Regions from separate parts of the Janthinobacterium lyxosi genome, predicted to be linked through region 1. Evidence: predicted binding sites of a transcription regulator. Region 1 holds the regulator's gene; the other holds the start of a gene.

Region 1 (8,525 bases):
CCATCCTTGCTGCGATACGGATAGCTGTAGCACATGCGCGCATGGAAGTAACCGGCGTACTCGCGCTGCGGCGCATAGTCGCCCCCATGCGCGGCAGCAGCGGCCGCATGCGTAAGGGACAGGTTGAGCAGCAGATTCGGCGGCACGCGCGCGCCATGCAGCCCCGCGTCGGCACGCGCCAGTTCCACCGTGGGGACGGCAGCGAAGGCACCGCCGCAAGTCAGGAAAACCAGACAGACCAGCAGCGTCAGCCAGACGCGGCCTGCGTGCCGCAACGCGGACGACAAAGCGGACCACGGCGCCCTCATGGCACCGCTCCGGCCGCATGCTTTCGATAATAACTTTGCAGCACGACTTGCGTGCTTTCCTGCGCGCCAAAACCGATGGCCGTGATGCGGTACACATAGCTTTCCGTGGCCAGGCCGCCGGCCACGGCCGTGGCCTGCGCGCCGGGTGGGTGAAACGGCAGCAATTCAATGAGGTAACGGGGCCGGCGCGACGGCAGAAAACCCTGCCCCGTTTGCATGACGGCGCCCGTGAACTGGCCATATGGCACGGCGCGGCTCCCCCCTTCGGCGCCATCGAGGTCCATACTTAACCAGAGCGCCGGCGCGTCCGGGGCTGCGGGCAGGCACAGGCCGAGTGCGCCTCCCTCGCCACAGCCGTCCGCGAACCCGGCCGCACTGCCTGGTGCGAAGAGGCTGCTACGCCCCGGCGCGCCAGGCAAGCCTTCGATATCGTCCTGCGCATCCACCAATGCCTCCTCCGCCGCCTGAAACGCGATCTGCCGGTCGCGCTCGCCGCGTGCCGCCTTTTCGCCCTGCAAGGCGATCTGCGCCGCCGATATGCCCAGCAGCAAGATGATCACCAGCAGGCACAGCACATACACGAGGGTGGCGCCACCGTGACGTACACGAGCTGCGCACCAAGGTTCGCAACAGCGGACACCCGCGCCAGCCATCGCGCCGCCCGCCTAGGTCGGCCCGTTGCGCAGCATGATGCTCGTCTGCACCAGTTGCCGCAGCCTGGAGCGCGTTGCGGCGGGCAAGGACGCGCGCGCGATGCGCACGCCCGTGTCACCGGCGCCGTGCGCCTCGGCATACGCCTTGCCGAACAGGTCGAACTGTGCCGGCCCCAGTTCCGCTATCTTGTCCAGCTGGCCCGCCTCGCCATGCAACAGCAGCGCCACGCGCACGCTGGCCACGCGCTTCCAGTGCGTGCGGCGGTGAAAATCGCGCTGACGTGCGGCCGCATCCGCGCCCGCCAGCAACAGCGCCGCATCGTAGGCGTCGAGCGCGCTGGCATTGACATAGCGGTTCGCCACGCCGTCGGGCGGCGTATCCGTATCGAGGCCATACAGCACCTGAAAACCGTCAACACCGCGGATGATGGCGTCCGCGCCCCAGCCGTTCGCGCCACGATATTTGCAGCGCAGCTCGCCCTCGCCATCGGCGCCCTGCGCCACGTAGAAAATGCTCCAGCCCCGCTGCACCTCCGTTTGCGCGGCGCCCACGCCAAAGCCGGCGCAATTGAGCACGGAACCGTCGCCGCCCTCTTCCTTGCCGGCGCCGTAATAGCGCAGGGCCAGCACATCGCTGCCATGCAGGGCGCCGGGTAGCGCGCCGCTGATGCCCTCGCTGTTCTTGCCCAGGCTGTGCGCGTCGAGCCCGGCGATATTCGCGCTGTCATGCGCCGCATGGGCAACGGGCGCGGCGCTGCTGTCCCAGTTCACATATGCCGTCTGGCGCACGGCCCGGGCGATGGTATCGAGCGCATAGCGGCCGTTGTCGTCCAGGCGCGCACTGGCGGACTGGTCGCCATAGCTGCCGCTGGCCGCCAGCAGCATGGTGCTGGCCGCCAGCATCAGCAGCGCACCCAGCGACAGGGCCACCAGCAATTCGACCAGGCTCATGCCGCGCTGCCGGTGCCATGCGATAGGCATGCCATTCATGCACCGCCTCCCCCCAGCTGGAATGCCAGCCTGGGCAGCAACTCGCCTGCCGCATTCACGGCGGGCGAGCCATCTGGCAGGCGGGCGCGCCAGCCCAGCTTGATGACGATGGGCGCGCCCTTGCCGCCACTGCAGGCCCAGTGCAAGCCCTGGGCGGCAGCGTCCCACGCGGGAGCATCGCGGCAGATATGCAGGCGCGCGCCGGGCAAGGCCGATTGCAGCTGCTGTTTCCACTCGGCGATGTCGAACTGCGCCAGCTGCGCCGCGCCGCAGGCGGCAGCGCCGAAACAGTCCGGCGCACCGCCGCCAGCGTCGGCGCCGTCCGCCGCCGCGTAGGCCACGTTCAGGTAGGGATTGCCCGTATCGGGGCCATGCATGAGCACGCTGTTCGCCCGCATGCGCTCGGCCATGCCGGCGGCCAGTTGCACGCCAGCCGACAATAGCGCCGACTCATGGCGCGCGCGCAGGGAGCTCAGTTGCAGGATGCTGGCACCGAGCAGACCCAGCGCCAACAGCAGCAGCGACACCAGCACCTCGACGAGGCTGCTGCCATCCATGGGACCACGCGCGCCGCTATGCATGAGCTTCTCCTGCTGACAGAATCAAACCCGGACTGGAGCCGCACGAACGCCCGGCCCAGCTACACGATAGGCGCGCGCAAAAACGCAGGTATGAGGCAGCGCAAACGTCGCCGCGAAAAGGAGAAAAAGAAGGGGGAAAAAGCGCCTGGATTGATCAGGCGGCTTGCCAGGCGAGCGCTGGCGTGGTGAAAACAGGGCGCACGACCAGCCCCGTGTTCGACAATGTGAACGTCAGGGCTTGCTGCGCGCCTGCCCCACTTCGGCAATCGCATCCTGGAACTCGGCCAGGTCTTCGAAATTCTTGTAGACGGAGGCGAAGCGGATGTAGGCGATCTTGTCGAGACGCTTGAGTTCTTGCATGACCAGTTCGCCGATATAGCCGGAATCGACTTCGCGCAAGCCGCTGGTCAGCAATTTTTCCTGGATGGAGGCGATGGCCGTATCCACAGAGGCGGCCGCGACGGGACGCTTGCGCAAGGCCAGCATCAAACTGCCGCGCAACTTATCCGCAGCGAACTCCGTCCGGCTGCCATTCTTTTTGACGACGGCCGGCATGATAAGTTCAATGCGTTCGTAGGTGGTAAAACGCTTGTCGCATTTGCCGCAGCGGCGGCGGCGCCGAATGGCATCCCCTTCCTCCGATACGCGCGTATCGAGAACCTGGGTATCGCCATGCTGGCAAAATGGACATTTCATGGGCTGGCTACAACTTTATAGTAATAATTACGGGAAATCGCCGCCCTTGTACAAAGGGCGCCCGAATCACTCCGGGCGCCCTTGGGCACGACTGGAATGTGTCAGACAGAATCTTACTCCGTATGACACATTCTGGACAAATAATTATGCAGCGTACACAGGGTGCGCGTCGGCCAGTACTTTCACGGCCGCTTTGACGCGCTCGATGGTGGCGGCGTCATGCGGATTATCCAGCACGTCGGCGATCAGGTTGCCCACTTCTTCCGCTTGCGCTTCCTTGAAACCGCGCGTCGTCATCGCCGGGCTGCCCAGGCGGATGCCCGAGGTGACGAAGGGTTTTTGCGGGTCGTTCGGGATGCCGTTCTTGTTGCAGGTGATGTGCGCGGAACCGAGGATGGCTTCGGCTTCCTTGCCCGTCAGGTTCTTGGCGCGCAGGTCGACCAGCATGACGTGCGACTCGGTGCCGCCGGACACGATGCGCAGGCCGCGCTTGATCAGGGTTTTCGCCAGCACGTCGGCGTTCTTGATCACTTGCTTCTGGTATTCGACGAAGTCAGGGCTCAGCGCTTCCTTGAAGGCAACGGCCTTGCCGGCGATCACGTGCATCAGCGGGCCGCCCTGGATGCCAGGGAAGATGGCCGAGTTGATGGCTTTTTCGTGTTCAGCCTTCATCAGGATGATGCCGCCGCGCGGGCCGCGCAATGATTTGTGCGTGGTCGAGGTGACGAAGTCGGCGAACGGCACCGGGTTCGGGTACAGGCCGGCGGCGATCAGGCCCGCGTAGTGGGCCATGTCGACCATGAAGTAGGCGCCCACTTCCTTGGCGATCTTGCCGAAACGCTCGAAGTCGATCTTTTTCGAGAAGGCCGACGCGCCGGCGATGATCAGCTTAGGCTTGCGTTCGCGGGCCAGGCGTTCCATCGCCTCGTAGTCGATATCTTCTTCCGCCGTCAAACCATACGACACCACGTCGAACCATTTGCCGGACATGTTCAGCGGCATGCCGTGGGTCAGGTGGCCGCCTTCGGCCAGCGACATACCCATGATCAGGTCGCCTGGTTTCAGCATGGCAAAGAACACGCCCTGGTTCGCCTGCGAGCCGGAGTTCGGCTGCACGTTCGCGCATTCGGCACCGAACAGTTTTTTCACGCGGTCGATGGCCAGTTGTTCGGCGATGTCGACGAATTCGCAGCCGCCGTAGTAGCGCTTGCCCGGATAGCCTTCGGCATACTTGTTGGTCAGTTGCGAGCCTTGCGCTTCCATGACGGCTGGCGAGGTGTAGTTCTCCGACGCGATCAGTTCGATGTGGTCGTGCTGGCGCGTGTTCTCTTTTTGAATGACGGCGAACAATTCAGGATCGACGTTGGCGAGGGTATGATCTTTTGCAAACATGTAAAAACTCCAAGTATGAGGGTGCTTGTACTGGCAGGTTGGATCGAATGAGGGGAGCCGGCGTTAAGTGAATAACAACATTGGACAGGCAGCCTCTTCGTGCTTTTCCATAGTGGCTACCCAGGCGAACGGCTGATGAAAAATCTCACGTTTCCCGGTGGGTGCCCACCTTTCGCCGGTTTGCCGAACGCCACATTGTGGGGATCGCTCCGACTTTTCGCCAGTCACGTGAGACGTAATGGAAATCAAATTGTAAGTTAAGTGCCCAAATTGAGCAAGGAATGCAACCGTACAGCTATAATCGCCGCGCGCCACCGCAACCCGGGCACCGCCACGGGCCGCCTGGGAGTATGAATGCGGCGCTTAAGCTTGACTTAAACCTGACTGCGGCATGTAAGCGTATGTTACGAAGCTTGCCATTGTGCACCCTGGATTTACAATGCTGCGGTGCAACTTATATGCAGCTTTTGCATGGCTTTCCAGCAAGCGCCCACAGTCACAAGAAGAAAAATCGCGTAAAATGTTGCTCAATCTCACTACTGGCGCAATAAACATGCCTTCAGTCTTTACCTGGAACGTACGTGTCTACTATGAAGACACCGACGCCGGCGGCATCGTCTATTACGCAAACTACCTGAAATTCTTCGAACGCGCGCGCACCGAATGGCTGCGCGCCATCGACGTGGGCCAGCAGGCATTACTGGAACAGCATGACGCGATGTTCGTTGTCAAAAGCGTCAACGCCGACTATCATGCGCCAGCCAGGCTCGATGACACGGTAAGATTAACCTTAAGCATAGAAAAAATGGGGCGCGCCTCCATCGTTTTCCTGCAGCAAGCCTGGTGCGGCGACCGCCTGCTGAACACGGCCCGCGTCAAGATCGGCTGCGTCGACTCGGCACTGCGCCCGCGCGCCGTGCCTGATGCAGTGGCGGCCCGCATGCGCGCCGCCTGAGCCCTACCCGCCACCCCCGGACAATTCACCCAACAGACTGCCAGCCAATGAACGTTACACAAGATCTTTCTTTCCTCGCGCTCATCTCCAATGCCCATTTGATCGTGCAACTGATCATGGCCCTGCTGCTGCTGATTTCCCTGACCAGCTGGACCTACATTTTCCGCAAGATGTTTGCCGTGCGCCAGGCGCGCAAACAAACCATCGAATTTGAACGCAGCTTCTGGGCCGGCGGCAACCTGCATGCGCTGCATCAAAGTGCCAACGGCAACCGCGACCAGAGTGGCGCGCTGGCGCGCATCTTCGATGCCGGCATGGGCGAATTCATCAAGGGCAAGGCTTCCTACGGTTCGCGCGAAGCGCTGGACGTCGGCGCCGTGCTCGACGGCGCCCGCCGCGCCATGCGCGCCGCCTTCCAGCGTGAAATGGACGTGCTCGAATCGCACCTGGCCTTCCTCGCCTCCGTCGGCTCCGTCTCGCCCTACATCGGCCTGCTGGGCACCGTGTGGGGCATCATGAACGCCTTCCGCGGCCTGGCCAACGTGCAGCAAGCCACCCTGGCCGCCGTCGCGCCCGGCATTGCCGAAGCGCTGATCGCCACCGCCATCGGCCTGTTCGCGGCGATTCCCGCCGTCGTCGCCTACAACCGTTTTTCGCATGACATCGACCGCCTGGCGATCCGCTTCGAGAGCTTCGTCGAGGAATTCTCCAACATCTTGCAGCGCCAGTCGCGCTAAGAGGGAGCAGCGTCCATGGGTTCCTCATTCAATAGCGGCGGCATGCGCGGTGGCCGTGGCCGCAAGTTCAAGTCCGAAATCAACGTCGTGCCGTACATCGACGTGATGCTGGTGCTGCTGATCATTTTCATGGTGATGCCATCGTCGAACAATCCCAGCGTGGTGAACTTGCCCAACGCGGAAAGGTCGGCCAAACCGCCCGATGACTATATTCAAATCGTGCTGAAACCGAATGGTTCGCTGTCGATCGGCGTCATCGGCAAGGAACAGCTGTCGCCGGAAACGGAACCGAACCGCGACGCCCTGCTGCGCAAGCTGCGCGGCTTGCACGAGAGCAATCCCGACTATCCCGTGATGATTGCGGGCGACAAGGAAAGCAAGTACGACGATGTGATCCAGCTCATCTCTGAAGCGAAAAAGATGGGCATTACCCGCGTCGGCCTGGCCACCAAGTAAGCACAGCACCCTGTTTCCAGACTTGACCGTTTTTAGATAGACCAGACTTTGCAGACCAAACAAATCGACCATGTACTCGGCAAGCCCTACAGCGTGCCGCGCGAACGCAGCCGCTGGCCCTCGCTGGGCCTGGCGCTGGCGATGCACCTTGGCCTGCTGTTTTTCCTGTGGGTAGGCGTACACTGGCAAAATACGGAACCTGTCGCCGTCGAAGCGGAAGTGTGGGACATGCAGGTGCAGACGGCCGCGCCGCCGCCCGACGTGGCGACGCAGCCGGAGCCGACACCGGCGCCGCCGCCGGAACCGCAAGTGGAGCAGCCGGCCCCGCCGCCACCGCCGCCAGTGGCAGCGCCCGAACCGAAGGTCGACCTGCGCGAGGCGGAGATCGCCCTGGAACGCAAAAAGGCCAAGCTGAAAGAAGAGAAAGCGGCAGCGGAAGAACGCCGCAAGCAGGAATTGAAGGAACGCGAGGAAGAAAAGCGCGAACTGGAAAAACAGAAGCAGAAAGAAAAAGACAAGGCTGACAAGCTGGAGAAAGCAAAGGAAGCCAAAGAAAAAGAAAAAGCGGCGGAAGAAAAAGCCGAGAAAGAACTGTCCGACAAAAAAGCGGCGGCGGAAAAAGCTGCCAAGGCGAAAAAAGCGGCGGAAGAGAAAAAAGCCGTCGACAAGGCGCGTGCTGCTGAAATGAGTCGCATCACGGGTGCGGCAGGCGCCGGCACAACGGGCACGGCCGCGAAAGCGACCGCGCCACGCAAGGACAGCGGCTATGTCGCTGCCCTGACGAGCAAGATCAAGAGCAATATCGCGTACAGCGGTAGCACGGACGTGCCGGGCAACCCGCGCGCCGTGTTCAAGATCGAGCAACTGCCAACTGGGGAAATTATTTCGGTCCGAAAGATTAAAAGTAGCGGCCTGCCGGCGTATGACAGCTCGGTGGAAAACGCCATTAATAAATCGTCGCCACTGCCGAAGAAAAAAGACGGCACCGTGGAACGCGAGATTGAACTCATATTCGAGATGAAGGATTTGCCTAAATGATGACCATGAAAAAAATGAGCTATGTCGTGCTCTGCGCCAGCCTCATGCTGGGAGCGTCAAGCGCCCAGGCGCAGCTGCGCGTGGAGATTACAGGGATCGGCAGCAACCAGATCCCGGTGGCTGTCGCCAGCTTTGTCAATGAATCGGCGGCGCCGCAATCGCTGTCGGGCATCATCAAGGCCGACCTGGCGCGCAGCGGCGTGTTCAAGCTGATCGACGCCGATGCGCCCGTATCGGAAACGGCGCCCGTCAGCTACGACCAATGGAAGTCGCGCGGCGCCGATGCGCTGGCGGCCGGCACCGTGCAAAGCATGGCCGACGGCCGCCTGGACGTGCGCTACAAGCTGTTCGACACCATCAAGGGCGCGCAGATATCCAGCATGAACAATGCGGCAGCGCCGCAGTTCAACCGCCTGCTGGCGCATAAAATTGCCGATGACATCTATGAAAAGCTGACGGGCGTCAAAGGCGCGTTCGCCACGCGCATCGCCTACGTCACGCAATCGGGCCGCGAATACCGCCTGGAAGTGGCCGACGCCGATGGCGAAGGCATCCAGGTCGCCCTGCGCTCGAACGAGCCGATCATTTCGCCGTCGTGGTCGCCGGACGGCACCAAGGTGGCGTATGTCTCGTTTGAAAAGAAAAAGCCCATCGTCTACGTGCAAAACCTGGTAACGCGCCAGCGCACCATCGTGTCGAATGAAAAAGGCAGCAATTCG
Region 2 (8,525 bases), on a different contig from region 1:
GCGGGCCAGCTGGGTCGTCACGTCGCGGCCCTGCAGCCACGGCATCATTTCGCGCTCGTCGAACCAGTCGATCAGCACGAAGCTGGGGAAGACGGGCATGAAGAACAGCACGGCGATGAGGACCATGCCAAAGCAGAAGAATAGGGTTTCGCCCGTCAGGCGCAGGCGCGAGACGGCGGGGCGGGGCGGTTGGCTGGCCGGGTCATAGGCTTTGACATCGCGTGCGGGCGAACCGGTCCAGACCCTGCCCGCCGGCACGGCCACGCCGTCGGCCAGCGCCGACTGGCCTTCCAGGTGGCCGAAAGCGCCTACGCTGGTATTGCCTTCCAGGATAGCGTAAGAGCTGATGCAGGCATCGTCGCCGATGCTGATCTGTCCCAGCAGCAAACGGCCCCGTTCGACCCGGGCGTTTTCAAAGTTGACGGCATTGCCCACGCTGACGTTGTCGCCGATGGACAGCAGGTCGGGCACGCGCAGGGTCATCGAGCCGATGACGACTTCCTTGCCCACTTTCGCGCCCAGCGCGCGCAGCCACCAGCTATTCAGCGACGAGCCGCTGAGCAGGTAGGCGGGCGCCGATTCGACCAGGCGGTCGGCCAGCCACCAGCGGTAATAGGTGACACCCCACAGCGGATAGCTGCCCGGCTTCAAACGCCCGGCAATCAGCCACTTGCCGGCAATCGCAATGGCAAATTCGGCCAGGGTCGCCAGCAGGAACACGCCGATGGAGGCGGCAATGGCGCGCGGCACGGTATCTCCCGTGTCGCCCGTGAAGAAGTGATACGTGAAGAAGGGCGCCATCCACTGTGCCATGCGCAGGGTGACGAGGCCCGGCACGGCCGCCGCCTGCGCCGCGCCGCAGATCCAGCGCTTCATGGCGGACGGCGGCGTCCATTCCGCTTCCGGCGTGGCCAGCGCGGGCGCCTCGTTCAGTACGGCGGCGATCTTGCCGATTTGCCGGTTCTGGTAAATGTCGCGCACCGTCATGTGGGCATAGGCCGGATCGGCGCGCAGGGCGGACGCCAGGCGCGCGGCCAGGAAGGAGTGGCCACCGAGGTCGCTGAAGAAATCGAGCTGGCGCGAAATCGCCTGGCCGGGGAACAGCTTGGCCAGGGCCGCGAACAAGGCCGCTTCGGCCGGCGTTTCCGGCACGTCCGATTCACCCGCCTCGCCCGCCGGTGGCGCGGACAGTGGCATGGCTTTCAAGGCTTTCCGGTCGATCTTGCCGGACGTCAGGCGCGGCATCAGCGGCAGCAATTCAAAACGGCCCGGCACCATATACGGCGGCAAATGCAGGTTCAGGGCCGCGCGCAGCGTTTTCGCCGCCAGGGCATCGTCGGGCGCCTCGTCGCTGCCGACGATGTAGGCCACCAGCTGGTCGATGCCATCATCCTTGCGCAGCAATACCGCCGCCGTGCCCACGCCCGCCTGCTGCGCCAGCACGGCTTCGATCTCGCCCAGTTCCACGCGGAAGCCGCGAATTTTCACTTGATCGTCGGCGCGGCCCAGGCACAGCACCTGGCCGTCGGCATCGATGCGCGCCAGGTCGCCCGTGCGGTACAGCCGTGCGCCATCCTCGCTTGTCGCCCATGGATTGGGCAGGAATTTTTCCACCGTCAGGTCGGGCCGGCCCAGGTAGCCTTCCGCCAGGCCGGGGCCGATGATGCACAGCTCACCCGTTTCGCCGCGCGCCAGCAGGGTCAAGGGACGGTTTTCACCCGGCTCGGCCACCTGCAGCACCAGCAAGCCATAGTTGGGCAGCGGCGTGCCGATGGTCACAGGTTCACCGGGCCGCAGGCGCGCCAGGCTGCACGACACGGTCGCTTCCGTGGGGCCATAGGTGTTGAACATGGCGCGGCCCGGGCGAGACCAGCGCTCGACCAGGGACTCCGGGCACATCTCACCGCCCAGGTTGATCAGGCGCAGGCTCGGTACTTCCTCGGCGAACAGGGCCAGCAAGGTAGGCACTGCGTGGAGAACGGTGACCTTGTTTTCGGCCAGCGCGCGCGGCAAGGCTTCCGGGTCGCCCGAGATATCCTTGGGTCCCAGCCACAGGGTGGCGCCCACCAGGTAGGCGATCCAGATTTCCTCGAACGACATGTCGAAGGCGACGGAAAAGCCCTGGTAGACGGTGTCCGCTTGCGTGACTTCCAGCACGGCGTTTTCGCTGCGCAGGAAGTGGCAAATGCTGCGTTGATTGATCAGGATGCCCTTGGGCTTGCCCGTGGAGCCGGAGGTGTAGATCACATAGGCGGGGTGTTCGGGCAGCACGGCGCCGCGCGCGGGCAGGTGTTCGCCCGGCGCGGCGGGGGCCAGCAGGCTTTCTGCCGTCCACACGGGACGCTTGACGCCGGCATCAAACAGGCGCGGCGCAAACTGCGCGCAGCTGATGACGCCAGCGCCATTGGCGTCATCCAGGCACACTTGCAGGCGTTCCACGGGCGTGTCTTCATCGACGGGCAGCCAGGCGGCGCCCGCCTTGGCTATCGCCGCCTGCATCAGCAGCAGATGGGCGCCGCGCGGCAGCCACAGGCCCACGATGTCGCCGGGCTTGACGCCGGCGGCCACCAGGCGCGATGCGGCCAGGCCAGCCTGCGCATCGAGTTCGGCGTAGCTGATGCGGCGCTCGCCATCGATCAGGGCGATTTGCTGCGGGCAGCGGCGGGCGGTTGCCTCCAGCAGGTCGGCCAGCACTTCCTCGCGCAGCAGATCCGGTCGCGGCGGGCCGTACAGGATGTCGGCGTGGATGGACGGGGTGCCTGGGCTGACTGCGGTGAAATCGTTCATGGATGACGCTTATCTGTAGTGCGGTGTGAGGAGTCTGACGGGCTGCGCACGGTGCGCAGCACAGTTGATACATTACAGTACGCAAGACATTTCAGCGTTGCAGAACGGGGAATTTTGCGGGGTTTTCAGCAATTATGTGGCTGCAAGTTCAGCTGCCATGATTACGGAATGTAAAACGGGGAAACATGGCGCCGATTTGCGTCAAAGTGTGCGCCGCCGGATAGCCGTGCAGGGGGCGGCCGGCCAGCGCCGCATCCGCGCAGCCTTCGGCCCGGAACTGCTGCAGCACGTAGTTGTCGACGCCTTTCGCGGCCAGGGTGGTGGCCAGGGCCAGCAACTGCTCGTCCGGCAGCAGATCCGGGTGGGTGGTGGTGCGGCACTCGTAAGCGACGCCGCTGGCGAGGATGGCGTCCAGGCAGGCGCGTGCCGGATCGCCGCTGCCGGCCACGCGGGTCACAAGACGATAGTCGGCAAACGGCGCCTTGATGTCGAAGCCCACCCAATCGACCAGGGGCAGCACTTCCTGCAGGCGCTGCGGATAGATGCAGGCCGTATGCAGGCCGATGCCGAAACCCAGCGCCTTGACATCGCGCATGGCGCGCGCCAGCGCCGGGTCCATGCAGGCTTCGCCGCCGCTGAAGACGACGGCGTCGACCAGGCCCACGCGGCGGCGCAGCCAGGTCAAGACGTCCTGCCAGGGCATGGCGCCTTCCGGCGTGCGCGCCTGCAAGTGCGGATTGTGGCAATAGCCGCAACGCCAGGGGCAGCCCTGCACGAACACCACGGCCGCCAGTTTGCCCGGGTAGTCGGTGGCGGAAAAGGGCGTGAGGCCGCCCACTTTCAAATCAGCTGCCATGGCAGGCGGGCTGGCCAACCCGGGCGCTCGCTTCCGTAAAGTACTGGCGCTCGTGGAATTCGCCCTGCTTGCCGATGTTGAACGAGGCGACAGGGCGGTGATAACCCATCACGCGGGTCCAGATTTCGCAGCGCTGGCGTTCGGTGTCGAGTAGGGTGATGGCGGGAGTGAAGTCGGGACGTGCATTCATGGTGTTTCCTCAAGTGATGGAACAGGGTGGGCTTGCTTGCGGGCGATCAGTTCCGCGTCGCAGGTGGGACAGAATTCGTGTTTTCCGGCCAGGTAGCCGTGGCGCGGACAGATGGAAAACGTGGGCGTGACCGTGATGTAGGGCAGGGAAAAGCGGCTCAGCGCGCGTTTCACCAGTTCGCGGCAGGCGTTGGCGTCCGACAGCGCTTCCGTCATGTACAGGTGCAGCACCGTGCCGCCCGTGTACTTGCGCTGCAGCGCGTCCTGCAATTCCAGCGCCTCGAACGGGTCGTCCGTGTGGCCGACGGGCAGTTGCGACGAGTTCGTGTAATACGGATTGTCGACCGTGCCGGCTTGCAGGATGGCCGGATAGCGCTTGCGGTCTTCGCGGGCGAAGCGGTAGGTGGTGCCCTCGGCCGGTGTCGCTTCCAGGTTGTACATGTGGCCCGTCTCTTCCTGGAATGCCACCATGCGGGCGCGCACGTGGTCGAGCAGGCGCACGGCCAACGCATGGCCTTCCGGCGCCGTGATGTCATACGCGTCGCCACTGAAATTGCGGATCATCTCGTTGATGCCATTCACCCCCAGGGTGGAAAAGTGATTGCGCAGGGTGCCCAGGTAGCGCTTCGTGTAGGGAAACAGGCCTTGCTGCATCAGTTCCTCGATGGTGTGGCGCTTGATTTCCAGGCTGATTTTGCCCAGTTCCAGCAGGCGGTCCAGGTCGGCCAGCAGCGCTGCTTCGTCGCCGCGCCATAGGTGGCCCAGGCGCGCGCAGTTGATGGTGACCACGCCCAGGGAACCCGTCTGCTCGGCGGAACCGAACAGGCCATTGCCCCGTTTCAGCAGTTCGCGCAAGTCCAGTTGCAAGCGGCAGCACATGGAGCGGATCATGTTCGGCTTGAGTTCTGAATTGATGAAATTCTGGAAGTAGGGCAGGCCGTAGCGGGCTGTCATCTCGAACAGGCGTTCCGCATTTTCGCTATGCCAGTCGAAATCCTCGGTGATGTTATAGGTGGGAATGGGGAAGGTGAAGACGCGGCCCTTGGCGTCGCCCGCCATCATGATCTCGATATACGCGCGGTTGATCATGTCCATCTCCGCCTGCAGCTCGCCATAGCTGAAGTCCATCTCCTGGCCGGCGATGACGGGAATCTGCTCGCGCAGGTCGTCCGGGCAGACCCAGTCGAAAGTGAGGTTGGTGAACGGTGTCTGCGTGCCCCAGCGCGATGGCACGTTGAGGTTGAAGATCAGCTCCTGCATGTACTGGCGCACGTCTTCGTAGCGCAGGCTGTCCTTGCGGATGTAGGGCGCCATGTAGGTGTCGAAGGAGCTGAACGCCTGCGCGCCGGCCCACTCGTTTTGCAGGGTGCCGAGGAAATTGACGATCTGGCCGATGGCGCTCGACATGTGTTTCGGCGGACCCGATTCGATCTTGCCCGGCACGCCATTCAAGCCTTCATGCAACAGCGTGCGCAGCGACCAGCCGGCGCAATAGCCGGCCAGCATGTCGAGGTCGTGGATGTGCAGCGCCGCTTCGCGGTGCGCCGCGCCCACTTCCGGTGGATAGACCTGGTCCAGCCAGTAATTGGCGATGACCTTGCCCGAGACATTGAGGATCAGGCCACCCAGGGAATATCCCTGGTTGGCGTTGGCGTTCACGCGCCAGTCGCGCCGTTCCAGGTATTCATTGATGGACGCGGCAACATCGACCTGGCCGCGTGTGGGGGAAACTGCATTCGTCGTCATGAAACCTCCAATAAACACAACATGCGGTGTTTTTATGAAGGTTATCTACTAAATGTAGTGCAGTCAAAGGTGGCGTGCAAGCGATTCGCGTATCCTTGATCCAGGTGAAAAATACACCTCAGCCGGTTTTGTTCCAGCGCGTTTCGCGCAGGATCAGCCAGCTCGCGCAAAAGAACGCGGCGCTGCAGGCGGCGATGCTGGCGACGGAGGCGGGCAGCACGTGGGCCCAGATTTCCAGCGGCGAATAGGTGCTCCAGCTGGCCACGCGCGCATCGAAGGTGGCGTAGTTCGCCAGCAGCCAGTACAGGGCCAGCAGGCCCGTGCAGATGGCGGCCTGACGCAGCAGCGGCAGTTGGCGGCGCGCGAACACGGCCAGCAGGAACAGCAGCAGCACGCCCGGATAGGCGCCCAGCACTTCCGGCGACAGCACGGAGATGGTCCCCGCGTCATAGCCATCGGCCGGGCCGGCCCACTGCACTTGCAGCGCGGTGAGGAACAGGGTCAAAAGGAAAATCAGCAGCGGTTTGCGGGTCATGGTGGGCAATGAGACAGGAGGAAAGATGGCATTTTACAGCCAGGTCAAGCAAGTTGAAGGTGCGCCAGCCATGCATGCATTCCTTCACCTGCGTCAACGACTGGGCAGCATGGGCGGGGCTATAGTCTGCACCCTGAGCCGATACAGGACTGTGAACATCATGATGCTTGAATCAACTACCGCCACTCGCGTGGCCGGACCGCTGGAACTGGTATGCCCCGCTGGCAGCCTGCCTGCCCTGAAAGCGGCCGTCGACAATGGCGCCGACACCGTTTACCTGGGCTTTCGCGACGCCACCAATGCGCGCAATTTCGCCGGCCTCAATTTTGACGAGAAGGCCATCGCTGAGGGCGTGCGCTATGCCCACCAGTACGGACGCAAGGTGCTGCTGGCGCTGAACACCTATCCGCAGCCGCACAATTGGGCCGTGTGGCGCAGCGCCATCGACCGCGCCGCCGCGGCGGGCATCGACGCCATGATCGTGGCCGATCCGGGCCTGATGGCCTACGCGGCCCAGCACCAGCCGCAGCTGCGCCTGCACCTGTCCGTGCAGGGCTCGGCCACGAATTATGAAGCCATCAACTTCTATCACGAGCACTTCGGCATCGCCCGCGCCGTGCTGCCGCGCGTGCTGTCGATGGCGCAGGTGGAGCAATTGATAGCCAAGACGGAAGTCGAGATCGAAGTGTTCGGTTTCGGCAGCCTGTGCGTGATGGTCGAAGGGCGCTGCGCGCTGTCGTCGTATGCGACGGGCGAGGCGCCGAACACCCACGGCGTGTGCTCGCCGGCCAAGGCCGTGCGCTGGCTGGAAACGCCGAACGGTCTGGAGTCGCGCCTGAACGGCGTGCTGATCGACCGCTACGCGCCCGGCGAAAACGCCAGCTATCCCACCCTGTGCAAGGGGCGTTTTGAAGTCAATGACGAAGAGTATTACGCCATCGAGGAGCCGGCCAGCCTGAATACCCTGGCGTTGCTGCCGCAACTGATCGCCATGGGCGTGCGTGCCGTGAAAATCGAAGGGCGCCAGCGCAGTCCCGCCTACGTGGCGCAGGTCACGCGCGTGTGGCGCGAAGCGATCGACGCCTGCCGCGAAGGCAATCCGCGTTACGCCGTCAAACCGGGCTGGATGGCGGCCATGGACAAGCTGGCCGAAGGCCAGCAGCACACGCTCGGTGCCTACCACCGCTCCTGGAAATAGCAAAACCTGCTGCGCGTCCCGGGGCGCGGCCTGCGATGCTCGCTACCTCGGCGGCCCCGTGCTCTAGCACAGCTGCGCTTCTCGGCCTCGCCGCGAGCCGCTTGCTACGTTTTTGTAACTTAAAAAAATACTGGAAAAGGCATGTTAAAACTATCTTTGGGTCCTCTGCTGTACTACTGGCCGCGCGCCACTGTCTTCGAGTTTTACCAGCAGATCGCCGGCACCGCCGTCGATATCGTGTATCTGGGCGAAACCGTGTGCTCGCGCCGGCATGAGTTGCGCCTGGCCGACTGGCTCGATATCGCCGACATGCTGGTCGCCGCCGGCAAGGAAGTGGTGCTGTCGACGCAGGCGCTGATCGAGGCGGGCGCCGAATTGGCGACCCTGCGCCGCATCACGGGCAATGGCCGCTATACGGTCGAGGCCAACGACATGGGCGCCGTGCACTGCATGGAAAAGGGCGCGCCCTTTGTCGCCGGCCCCCACCTGAACCTGTTCAATGGCCCCAGCCTGCAACTGCTGGCGCGCCTGGGTGCGCGGCGCTGGGTGATGCCGCTGGAAATGGGGCAGGCAGCGCTGGCCGAGATGCAGCGCCAGAAACCGGAAGGGCTGGAGACGGAAGTGTTCGCCTATGGCCGCATGCCGCTGGCGTTTTCCGCGCGCTGCTTCACGGCGCGCAACCGCAACCTGCCGAAGGACGACTGCGGCTACAGCTGCCTGGAAGAGCCGGACGGCCTGCTGCTGCGCACGCGCGACGAAGTGCCGTTCCTGGTACTGAATGGCACGCAGACGCAGTCGGCCCTGGTCTACAACCTGGTGCGCGAACTCGACGCCATGCGCGACATGGGCGTGGCGGTGGCGCGCATCAGCCCGCAGGCCATGCATACGGAACAAGTCATCGCCATCTTCGACCGCGCCCGCCGCGGCCAGGTCAGCGGCGTTGGCGCTCAGGCCCAGCTGGCGGCCTGCCAGCCGGCCGGCGCCTGCGACGGCTACTGGCACGGCCAGCCCGGCATGGAACAGCACGCCGCTCATTGAACGCATCGAAAGGAAGCACCATGCAAGATCAACTGGAAAGATTGCCCATCCCGGCCAAGCCCGCCATGTCGTACCGGCTGCCCGAACCGTTGGCCGAATTGCTGTCCAAGCTGCCGCCGTATCCCGCCTCCTGGCTATTCGTGCAAGGCCTGAACCGCCTGCTGGCGCCGCAATTG

What was found. Region 1 encodes NrdR, which represses ribonucleotide reductase genes. Its sites were predicted from a motif close to CACNANATNTNGTG; they were not measured.
Region 2: the regulator NrdR is predicted to act here: its motif matches at 5,625-5,638, upstream of ACQ4WP_RS06170 (ribonucleoside triphosphate reductase).

What each region holds. Positions count from the first base shown of each region.
Region 1 is NZ_JBNYXM010000035.1:8,209-16,733, reverse strand. Features, by position in the region: gene ACQ4WP_RS24950 (pilus assembly protein) at 1-308, opposite strand, end outside; gene ACQ4WP_RS24945 (pilus assembly PilX family protein) at 305-889, opposite strand; gene ACQ4WP_RS24940 (PilW family protein) at 974-1,942, opposite strand; gene pilV (type IV pilus modification protein PilV) at 1,948-2,532, opposite strand; gene nrdR (transcriptional regulator NrdR) at 2,764-3,228, opposite strand; gene glyA (serine hydroxymethyltransferase) at 3,373-4,620, opposite strand; ZMP/ZTP riboswitch at 4,732-4,858, opposite strand; gene ybgC (tol-pal system-associated acyl-CoA thioesterase) at 5,174-5,575, shown strand; gene tolQ (protein TolQ) at 5,623-6,312, shown strand; gene ACQ4WP_RS24910 (ExbD/TolR family protein) at 6,328-6,768, shown strand; gene tolA (cell envelope integrity protein TolA) at 6,817-7,806, shown strand; gene tolB (Tol-Pal system beta propeller repeat protein TolB) at 7,812-8,525, shown strand, end outside.
Region 2 is NZ_JBNYXM010000005.1:10,369-18,893, forward strand. Features, by position in the region: gene ACQ4WP_RS06155 (Pls/PosA family non-ribosomal peptide synthetase) at 1-2,787, opposite strand, end outside; gene ACQ4WP_RS06160 (anaerobic ribonucleoside-triphosphate reductase activating protein) at 2,936-3,643, opposite strand; gene nrdD (anaerobic ribonucleoside-triphosphate reductase) at 3,633-3,833, opposite strand; gene ACQ4WP_RS06170 (ribonucleoside triphosphate reductase) at 3,830-5,578, opposite strand; gene ACQ4WP_RS06175 (hypothetical protein) at 5,697-6,113, opposite strand; gene ubiU (ubiquinone anaerobic biosynthesis protein UbiU) at 6,274-7,311, shown strand; gene ubiV (ubiquinone anaerobic biosynthesis protein UbiV) at 7,453-8,349, shown strand; gene ubiT (ubiquinone anaerobic biosynthesis accessory factor UbiT) at 8,370-8,525, shown strand, end outside.